DNA from 2 places in the Geobacillus lituanicus genome. Region 2 is predicted to be linked to the other one. Evidence: a T-box and tRNA genes for the amino acid it is inferred to sense, from the RefSeq annotation. Region 2 holds a T-box; the other holds one or more tRNA genes.

Region 1 (4,854 bases), 1.6 Mb from region 2:
GAAACAAGGTTCATCACCAAAAGTTGTACTTGCACCTGTCATGAAAGTATGTTAGCTGTTTCTAGCCGAACCCGCAATGCAAAACGCTGGATATTTCTGTATCCGTATCCCCGACGTTTCATCAGCTTGATCTTGTTATTTGTTCCCTCCATTTTCCCATTTGAATAAGGGGATAAAATGCACGATATGATTTCGTCTGTTCGTTTGACAAGTGATTTTGCGATGGCGCGAACAGCAGAACAAGGACAAAACAAATACCGATGAACCCAGGCGTTCAAACGACGTTTCGCTTGTCGCTCGCTTTGGCTTTTGGATACATAACGAAAATGTTGAAGGGATTGATAGACAGCCTGCAAGGAATCGCTCTCTTTCTGCCACTCCCGCACCGTTTGGCGCTCCTCCTCGGTGAGTTTCTCGGGACACTGGGTCAATAAGCGGCAAACATACCGAACATGCCCGTGTTTCTTGTTCCCTTTTCCGAAGGATTGGCGGCATCGATCCAACGCTTCCGTAAACAATTGAATCACATGAAAATAATCGACCACATGTTTCGCTTCCGGACACACCCCTTGAATGGCTTTTTTCATCGCTGGACTCCCATTTCGCACCCTAACAAGGTCAAAACAAAGGATTTTTTATTTAGTTTTTCAGAATAACTTTTTGACCAACACAACGAGCGATGGCAATCCTTTTTTTACCATCGCTGGTCGTTCCGTATCACGTTACACGTAGATGCTCTCATCCATGCCCAATCCCTGCAGAATCCTTCGCTGATCAGGGGTAAGGGAGCGATCCAGTGAGCGTTGGATGCGCCCATCCGGCAGCTTGAACAGGACGACGTTCACATATTGAAATAGCTGAAAAATCGCCTGTCCCGTCGGCCGGGTCAGCTTGCGGCCTCCAGGACCCTTCAACGGGTGTTCTGGAGTAATAAACTGACGCACTCGGCGCTGAAAAACGCGGTAAATAGCCAAGGCCAACAGAAACAAATAGCCCAATACGGCGACCCGTTCTGGTTTTTTGACGTAAATCTCATCCGTGAAAAACGGATCTTTCAAAAAAGCGAAGTTCATTTCCACCGAGATCTGCCCTTTATACAGCTTCAAGATCTCTTGGGCATCCATGGGTTGGCCCTTCCATTCCTTAAGCGTTGGCCGCTTTGGTTTGCGCCAGGGTCTCTTTCGTCATCGCGGCGGAATCGGCCACGTAAATCCATTCGTCTTCGATTTTGGCCTGCTTCAGCTGTTCATGGACACGAGACAGCACCTCGGGATTCCATGTTTTATCGGGCAGGTTGCCATCGTGCACATCGCCGTAAAACGGGATGCCGTCCTCGTTGCCGACCAGTCCGAAACCGATCTGTTTTTGCCAACGATGATGGCGGTTGTAGCCATGTGTGATTTGTAAGGCCTCTAACGAGGCCGATTCATACGCGCCGTAAACGGTCTTGTCCGTCGTATCGGCGTGGAAGGCTCGGAGGGAAAGGCCTTCTTTTCGATAAATATGAATCAAGCAAGTGCTGATGACGTTGTGAATGCCAGCCTCATACAGGCGATCGAGATGACGGGCCAACGCATCGTCGTTCAACCAGGAGGGATGGAGATCGGGACGGATGAGTTTCTCACAATCGACCTCCTGAGCCCAATGTTCCAAGTGAACAAGGGCTTGCCGGCCGTCAAACACATTGTAGAGGATGGCCTGAACGGCATCGCTGACTCGCGTTTGGCACTGCGGATCGACGGGCACGAGATGGTCAATCAATTGAGGCAGACCCAGTTTCTTGAATAGGGCACTTATTATATTCAAATAAGCTTTGCTGTTACAACAAAATGTTCATATGAAGATCGTTTCGGAACGGTTAGGACATGCGAGTATCAAAATGACAATGGATACTTACTCTCATTTGCTTCCAAGCATACAAGAAACAGCAGCCGAAAAATTCGAGCAATTGTTTGAGGAGGAATAAAGTTTTAAATCAATCACTCCAAAAATCACACCAAGTCACCAAAAACACCAAAAATAAAGAATGACAACAGAAATAAAAAATCCCTTGAAGCCTTGTGGCTCAAGGGATTTCACTTGATGATTCCGACTGGGCTCGAACCAGCGACCTCCACCCTGTCAAGGTGGCGCTCTCCCAGCTGAGCTACGGAATCATATTTTGTTGTTCGCTATCGAACACATTTTTAATTATATAGACGGGCAAGTTGGTTGTCAACAACTTTTTTAAAAAAATCGCTATTCATGATGAAAAAAGGAAAGGTGCCTTCCCCGAAAGGAATAATGCGTGTTGGAACGGTTCGACATCGTATTTTTTCTACATTCTCTTTTTTGAAGATATTACTTAATTTCCATGCCAATTTTACTTATTGCTTTTTTAAATAAGCCGTTGTGTGAGAACAGGTAAAGAGCTTTCATTAATGGAAATAATTTGGTATTATGCTGGAATTTTAGTCGGGTAAATTTGAGCTTTTGTTTTTTCCGTGAAAATCCCCACCACTTGGTGAGTGCGGTATACGCTCCTGATCCGTGAGGGTATACTGAAAATGGCCAAAAAAGGCAATAGGAAAGCAGAGGTGCCCGATTTTAGGCATCTCGTATAACCTGTCTGCCTTTTGGCTAGACTAAATAAGTTGTGGTTGGCGGAACGGCTCTTTGCGGGAGATCATGCAAAAGATGATCACCAACATCCGCCGAGCAATGGCGATGAGGGCTTTTTTCTTCCCGCATCGGGCCGCCAACGACCAAAACTTTCGGGACAAGGGATGCGTCTTGGATCGAGCTGCTGACCATGCCGCCTCGCATAACGCCGATCGGAGATGGGGATTGCCTTTTGTCGTGCGCGTGCTCTTTCGCTTTCCGGCGCTTTCATGGTTGCCGGGGGACAATCCAGTCCATGAAGCCGCCCGTTCCGGCGTTTCAAAGACGCTCATGTCGGTTCCCATCTCGGCTATGATGACGGCGGCGGTTTGTTTTTTCACTCCGGGCATGGTCATCAGCAGGTTCACTTCCTCGCGATACGGCTCGAGCAGGCGGTCGATGTGCTGGTCGACTTCTTCGATTAACTGCTCCAATTCCTCAACGTGTTTCCACAAGAGGCGAAGGAGACGGAGCTCGTGTTCGGTCAAGGTGCCGAGCAGCGAATCGTACACCGCTTGCTTTTTCTTTTTGAGCCTTCCGCGCAGGCATTGATCCAACTCGTCCTTGTCCACGTATCCCTTCTCAAGCAGCCGGGCGAGGATGTCTTTTCCGGAAACGCCGAAGAGATCGGAGAGGACCGAGCCGAGTTTGACATTGGAAGACTCGAGCACTTTTTGAATCCGGTTTTTCTCCGAAGTCAGCTGTCCGACCCACTTTTTGCGGAGGCGGGTAAAATCCCGCAATTCGCGAATATCCGCTGGGGGGACGAAACTTTTTTCAACGAGTCCATGGCGGAGCAGCTTGGCGATCCACTCGGCGTCAGAGACATCGGTTTTTCTTCCCGGGACATTTTTGATCCGCTGCGGATTGGCCAGTGTCAAGTCGACATAGCCCTCGAGGAAGGCGAAGACCGGTTTCCAATACACGCCGGTGGATTCCATGGCGACATGGGTAACGCCATGTTCTTCGAGCCACTCAAGCAGGTCGCCAAGTCCCTTCGAGAACGTGGAGAAGGTTTGAATGTCCTTTTGAATGTGTCCATCTTCTTCCCATAGCGCGCAGGCGACGATGGTTTCGGCATGAACATCCAATCCTGCGCAGCGAGGATAGATGACATCCATGATGAAAATCCTCCTTTTCGATGATCGAGTGCGCAAACAGCGAATCCACGGGAGAAATGCGGCAGTTTTCCGTTCGTCGTCACCTTTCCTCCGCATCGGGAAAGGGCGGACAATGGGTGGTGCACCCAGTGGATTCAAACACTTTTCCGTACAGGGTCTAAGCCACCATTAAGCATAACGTCCTGTTGAACTGTTTGCGCCTATTCTTCATTATGGGAAGAAAAGGGGGATTTTCATCCCTGGGTGGAGGGCAAACCATTGCCCATGGATCTTTTCCGTGAAAATCCCCACCACTTGGTGAGTGCGGTATACGCTCCTGATCCGTGAGGGTATACTGAAAATGGCCAAAAAAGGCAATAGGAAAGCAGAGGTGCCCGATTTTAGGCATCTCGTATAACCTGTCTGCCTTTTGGCTAGACTAAATAAGTTGTGGTTGGCGGAACGGCTCTTTGCGGGAGATCATGCAAAAGATGATCACCAACATCCGCCGAGCAATGGCGATGAGGGCTTTTTTCTTCCCGCACCGGGCCGCCAACGACCAAAACTTTCGGGACAAGGGATGCGTCTTGGATCGAGCTGCTGACCATGCCGCCTCGCATAACGCCGATCGGAGATGGGGATTGCCTTTTGTCGTGCGCGTGCTCTTTCGCTTTCCGGCGCTTTCATGGTTGCCGGGGGACAATCCAGTCCATGAAGCCGCCCGTTCCGGCGTTTCAAAGACGCTCATGTCGGTTCCCATCTCGGCGATGATGACGGCGGCGGTTTGTTTTTTCACTCCGGGCATGGTCATCAGCAGGTTCACTTCCTCGCGATACGGCTCGAGCAGGCGGTCGATGTGTTGGTCGACTTCTTCGATTAACTGCTCCAATTCCTCAACGTGTTTCCACAAGAGGCGAAGGAGACGGAGCTCGTGTTCGGTCAAGGTGCCGAGCAGCGAATCGTACACCGCTTGCTTTTTCTTTTTGAGCCTTCCGCGCAGGCATTGATCCAACTCGTCCTTGTCCACGTATCCCTTCTCCAGCAGCCGGGCGAGGATGTCTTTTCCGGAAACGCCGAAGAGATCGGAGAGGACCGAGCCGAGTTTGACATTGGA
Region 2 (4,854 bases):
AAAGCGAGTATATGTTGACAACAAACCTCTTCTCAGAATATGACAAACCTTCTATCATGATCCATCGAAAAAGACGAATCCACAGGAAAGCGGATTCGTCTTCATCATAATCAACCGCAAGATCGTTTGTCTACCGTTTGAGCTCGGCGAGGCGCGCCTTGACGGCTTCGCGTTTTTCGATGTAATCTTGCCGCTTGCGCCGCTCTTCTTCGACGACATGAGCCGGCGCTTTCGCCAAAAAGCCTTCATTCGCCAGTTTCTTTTCGACGCGCTCGACTTCTTTGTTCCATTTGTCAAGCTCTTTTTCAAGCCGCTTCATTTCTTCCTCAATATTGATCAATCCTTCAAGCGGCATGATGAGCTCGGCGCCGGTGACGACCGCCGTCATCGCTTTGTCCGGCGCGGGAACGTTTGTATCAATCAAGAGCTCGCTCGGGTTGCAGAACCGCTCAAGATAGGCGCGGTTTTTCATGAGCGCCGCCCGCACTTGTTCATCTTTCACCTTAATATAGAGCGCAATCGGCTTGCTCGGCGGCGTGTTCACTTCGGCGCGGACGTTGCGGACGGCGCGGATGATGTCGACGAGCATCCGCATTTCTTCCGCGGCTTCTTCGTTCGACAGCTCAGGGCGCACTTGCGGCCACGGAGCGACGGTGATCGATTCGCCTTCATGCGGCAAGTTTTGCCAAATTTCCTCGGTAATGAACGGCATGAACGGGTGAAGCAGGCGCATCGTGTTGTCGAGCACATACGCCAACACGGAGCGCGTCGTCTTTTTCGCCGCTTCGTCGTCACCGTAAAGCGGCAATTTCGCCATTTCAATGTACCAGTCGCACAAGTCGTCCCAAATAAAGTTGTACAGCGTACGCCCCGCTTCGCCGAATTCGTATTTCTCAGCGAGCTTCGTCACCGTCTCGATCGTTTCGTTGAGACGCGTTAAAATCCAATGGTCGGCGACCGTTTTTTCGCCGCTCAAATCAAGCTCCTCGTACGTCATGCCGCCCATGTTCATCAAGGCAAAGCGCGAGGCGTTCCAAATTTTGTTAGCAAAATTCCACGTCGCTTCGACTTTTTCTGTGCTGAAGCGCAAGTCTTGCCCCGGCGAGCTGCCGGTCGCCAAGAAGTAACGGAGCGCATCGGCGCCGTACTGGTCGATCACATCCATCGGATCGACGCCGTTGCCGAGCGATTTGCTCATTTTCCGCCCTTGGGCGTCGCGGACGAGGCCGTGGATGAGCACGTCTTTGAACGGACGCTTGCCGGTGAATTCAAGCCCTTGGAAAATCATGCGCGACACCCAGAAGAAAATGATGTCATAGCCGGTGACCAGCACATCGGTCGGGTAGTAGCGCTTGTAATCCGGCGATTCTGTATCCGGCCAGCCCATGGTCGAGAACGGCCAGAGCGCCGAGCTGAACCATGTATCAAGCACATCCGGGTCTTGTTCCCAGTTTTCGATGTCTTTGGGCGGCTCATGGTCGACGTACACTTCACCCGTTTCTTTATGGTACCAAGCTGGAATCCGGTGCCCCCACCAAAGCTGGCGCGAGATGCACCAGTCGCGGATGTTCTCAAGCCAATGCAAATACGTTTTTTCAAACCGTTCCGGCACGAACTGCACTTTGCCGTCCGTTTGCTGGAGCTTGATGGCGGCTTCGGCGAGCGGCTTCATTTTCACGAACCATTGCGTCGACAAATACGGTTCAATAACCGCGCCGCTTCGTTCGCTATGGCCGACCGAGTGAACATGCTCTTCAATCTTAAAGAGAACGCCTTGTTCTTGCAAATCGCGGACGATCTGCTTCCGGCATTCAAACCGGTCAAGCCCTTGGTATTGCATGGCGTTTTCATTCATCGTGCCGTCTTCGTTCATGACGAGAATGCGCGGCAAGTTGTGGCGATTGCCGATTTCAAAGTCGTTCGGGTCGTGCGCCGGCGTAATTTTGACCGCTCCGGAGCCGAACTCCATATCGACATATTCGTCGGCAATGATCGGAATTTCGCGGCCAACGATCGGCAGTTTCACCATTTTGCCGATCAAGTGCTTGTACCGCTCGTCATCCGGATGCACGGCAACGGCCGTATCGCCGAGCATCGTCTCCGGACGGGTCGTCGCCACTTCGATGAAGCCGGAGCCGTCGGCGAGCGGATAGCGCATATGGTAGAGCGCGCCTTTCACTTCTTTATAAACAACCTCAATGTCCGACAACGCGGTTTTCGTCACCGGATCCCAGTTGATGATGTATTCGCCGCGGTAAATGAGCCCTTTCCGGTAGAGCGAGACGAACACTTCGCGCACCGCTTTGGAAAGCCCTTCGTCAAGCGTAAACCGCTCGCGCGTGTAATCAAGCCCAAGCCCTAACTTCGCCCATTGACTGCGAATATGGCCGGCGTATTCTTCCTTCCACTTCCACGTTTCTTCTAAAAATTTTTCCCGGCCTAAATCGTAGCGCGACAGCCCTTGCTGGCGCAATTTTTCCTCGACTTTCGCCTGGGTGGCGATGCCGGCGTGATCCATTCCCGGAAGCCACAAAACGTCATACCCTTGCATCCGCTTCATGCGGGTAATGATGTCCTGCAGCGTCGTATCCCACGCATGCCCTAAGTGCAATTTGCCGGTGACGTTGGGCGGCGGGATGACGATCGTAAACGGTCGTTTGTTCGGATCACCGGTCGCTTCAAAAAATTTTCCTTTCAGCCACCATTCGTAGCGCCCGGCTTCAACGGCGCGATGGTCGTATTTCGGCGGCATCGACACTTCGTGCTGTGCCATGTTTCATTTCCCTCCTTCAACATGATGGACAATGCGGCCGACGGCGGCTTCCCACTAAGCAATGCCGCACAGCCGGCAAGCAAAAAAGCCCCTTTCATCCAAAAAGGACGAAAGGAGCTGCTTTCGCGGTACCACCTTTTTTCTTAAGCCTAGAAGGCTGGTGATGAAGAGAACCGCAACACGGCCAACCCACCGGTGAAACATCGGCTGGCGAGCCCACAATCAGTTTGGTTGACCGGCCTTCTAGAAGCTTAAGCGCTTCATTGGCATAACGGCATGATGCCGGCTTCCTCTACTCGGCAGCAGCGCCTTTCAAAGAAGCAGCTCAAGGGCGACCTTCCAGCAACCGTCATCCTAGGAAATCTCGCAGCTTCCGATTTCCCTCTCTGCAGGCGCGGACCGCTGTACTCCTCCCCGTCTTCGCTTTTGTCATCATTGTTCGATTATTATACTACCATTGTCCATCATCTTTGCCAAGTTTTTATTTATTTATTCCATTGGCCGGCGGTTGGTGACAAACATTTTGTTGTTTCATATTGTATAGTAAACCCGGGAAGGAGGGAACACCGATGCGGCGATTCAACCCGTATTCATGGCCGCCTTGGCTGAGGCAAGTGCGCGCCGTCTGCGCCCAAGTGATCATCCCGCTCACCATTTTTCAAGCCATTCGCACCATTTTTTTGCCGACGACATTTGACGTCATTTTGCTGGCTGTTTTTGTTTTGCTCGCTGTGGCGCTCCACTTGGAATGGATTTAACCGCTGCCGTCCTCTTCCGCTGGCGTTTCAGAGCCGGCCGTTTCATCCTGCGGCTGCGCAGCATCGCGTTGGACAAGATGCATGACAACGGCCTCCATGTTTTTAAAAGCCATATAGCAGCGCAGCAGGGCAGCAACGTGCTCACGCTCGTTCCGTTCCTTATGTGAAACGGCCTCATAGCGTTCGAGGCAGCGGACAAACCCACACGGTTCGGCCAAATGGCTGTAGAGAAACGCCCGTTCTGCGGCGGACAACGGCAGTTCCGTTTCATACTCAGCAAGCCCATCGAACCATTCCCGTTCAAGCGGTGAAATTGTGCGCACATGGTTGCGAAAAATAGAAACTAAATCGTATACCGGAGAATTCCAATGCGCCCGCTCCCAGCTGATCCAATACGGCGCCACGTAATGAGAAAGGCGCGCCTTTCCGTGCACCCAGACGATTCGCCATTGCTTCGTTTCCTTCACCGCTTCCTCCCAAGCAGCAAGCTGCTCCTCGGCAAACCAATACGCGCGCATCACTTCATGGAAATACGTACAGCATTGCAGCTGAAACGGCGACATGTACCACGCTGTCTCGTACCGTTCGACCCGCTCCTCCCAAACGGCCCGCGCCCGTTGCCATTCGTCTTTTTTTTGTTTTTGGTAGGCGTCGATCTCCTCTTCACTCGCTTGCACGGTGCGGACCGTCGTGCGGTGAAGGCGGGCGAGTTCGCGAAAAAAAGGGCGAACAGCGGTCTCTCTCGACCCCGCTTCATCTTCACGCCATGCTTGCAAGTAATAAAGGCGCCCTCCCTCCGCTGCAAACAACGACCGCTGCCTCGTCCCATAAAGCGGGGGGCAGTGGCGGCCATAATAATGGAGCGACTGCCAAATGGCGGCTGCCTCTTGTTCGCTCTCAAGCGGCTTTAAAGCAAACAGCCCGCTGTCGGTGTATACTTTAACCGCTTTGCCCCACTGCTCGATATGCCGCGGCCGAAGCCCATATTGCCTGAGCACAGCGCGGTACGTTTCAGACCGTATGGCCATCGTTACGCCCCCTCACCGGCAAAAGAAACGGAAAGCGTTCCTTTCAGGCGAAAGGACGGCTTCCCGCCATGGCCGGAATATATAACAGCTGCCCTTCGTGCACATCATCCGGGCTTTCCAAATCGTTGGCGCGCAAAAGTTGGGAAACGGTGACATCATATCGTTCGGCAATCTTGTCCAACGAGTCCCCTTGCTGGACGATGCAAATTTTGACTTGTGTAAACTCTTCCGCCTCGCTTTTCGCAAACAGCTTTGTTAAATACAGGGCGTTTTCGCTTTTCGTTTCCGTTGCTTG

What was found. A T-box is a leader RNA that pairs with one kind of tRNA and senses whether it is charged. The one in region 2 lies ahead of ACR1UW_RS14140 (valine--tRNA ligase), so its partner is inferred to be a tRNA-Val.
Region 1: it encodes a tRNA-Val, which carries the amino acid that the T-box ahead of ACR1UW_RS14140 (valine--tRNA ligase) is inferred to sense. The anticodon was not compared.

What each region holds. Positions count from the first base shown of each region.
Region 1 is NZ_CP194773.1:1,171,322-1,176,175, reverse strand. Features, by position in the region: partial or broken gene ACR1UW_RS05950 (ISL3 family transposase) at 39-596, opposite strand; partial or broken gene ACR1UW_RS05945 (IS1634 family transposase) at 723-1,806, opposite strand; tRNA gene ACR1UW_RS05940 (tRNA-Val) at 2,084-2,156, opposite strand; gene ACR1UW_RS05935 (IS110-like element ISGka2 family transposase) at 2,625-3,761, opposite strand; gene ACR1UW_RS05930 (IS110-like element ISGka2 family transposase) at 4,180-4,854, opposite strand, start outside.
Region 2 is NZ_CP194773.1:2,755,439-2,760,292, forward strand. Features, by position in the region: gene ACR1UW_RS14140 (valine--tRNA ligase) at 131-2,773, opposite strand; T-box leader at 2,874-3,203, opposite strand; gene ACR1UW_RS14145 (YszA family small membrane protein) at 3,343-3,531, shown strand; gene ysxE (spore coat protein YsxE) at 3,528-4,559, opposite strand; gene spoVID (stage VI sporulation protein D) at 4,603-4,854, opposite strand, start outside.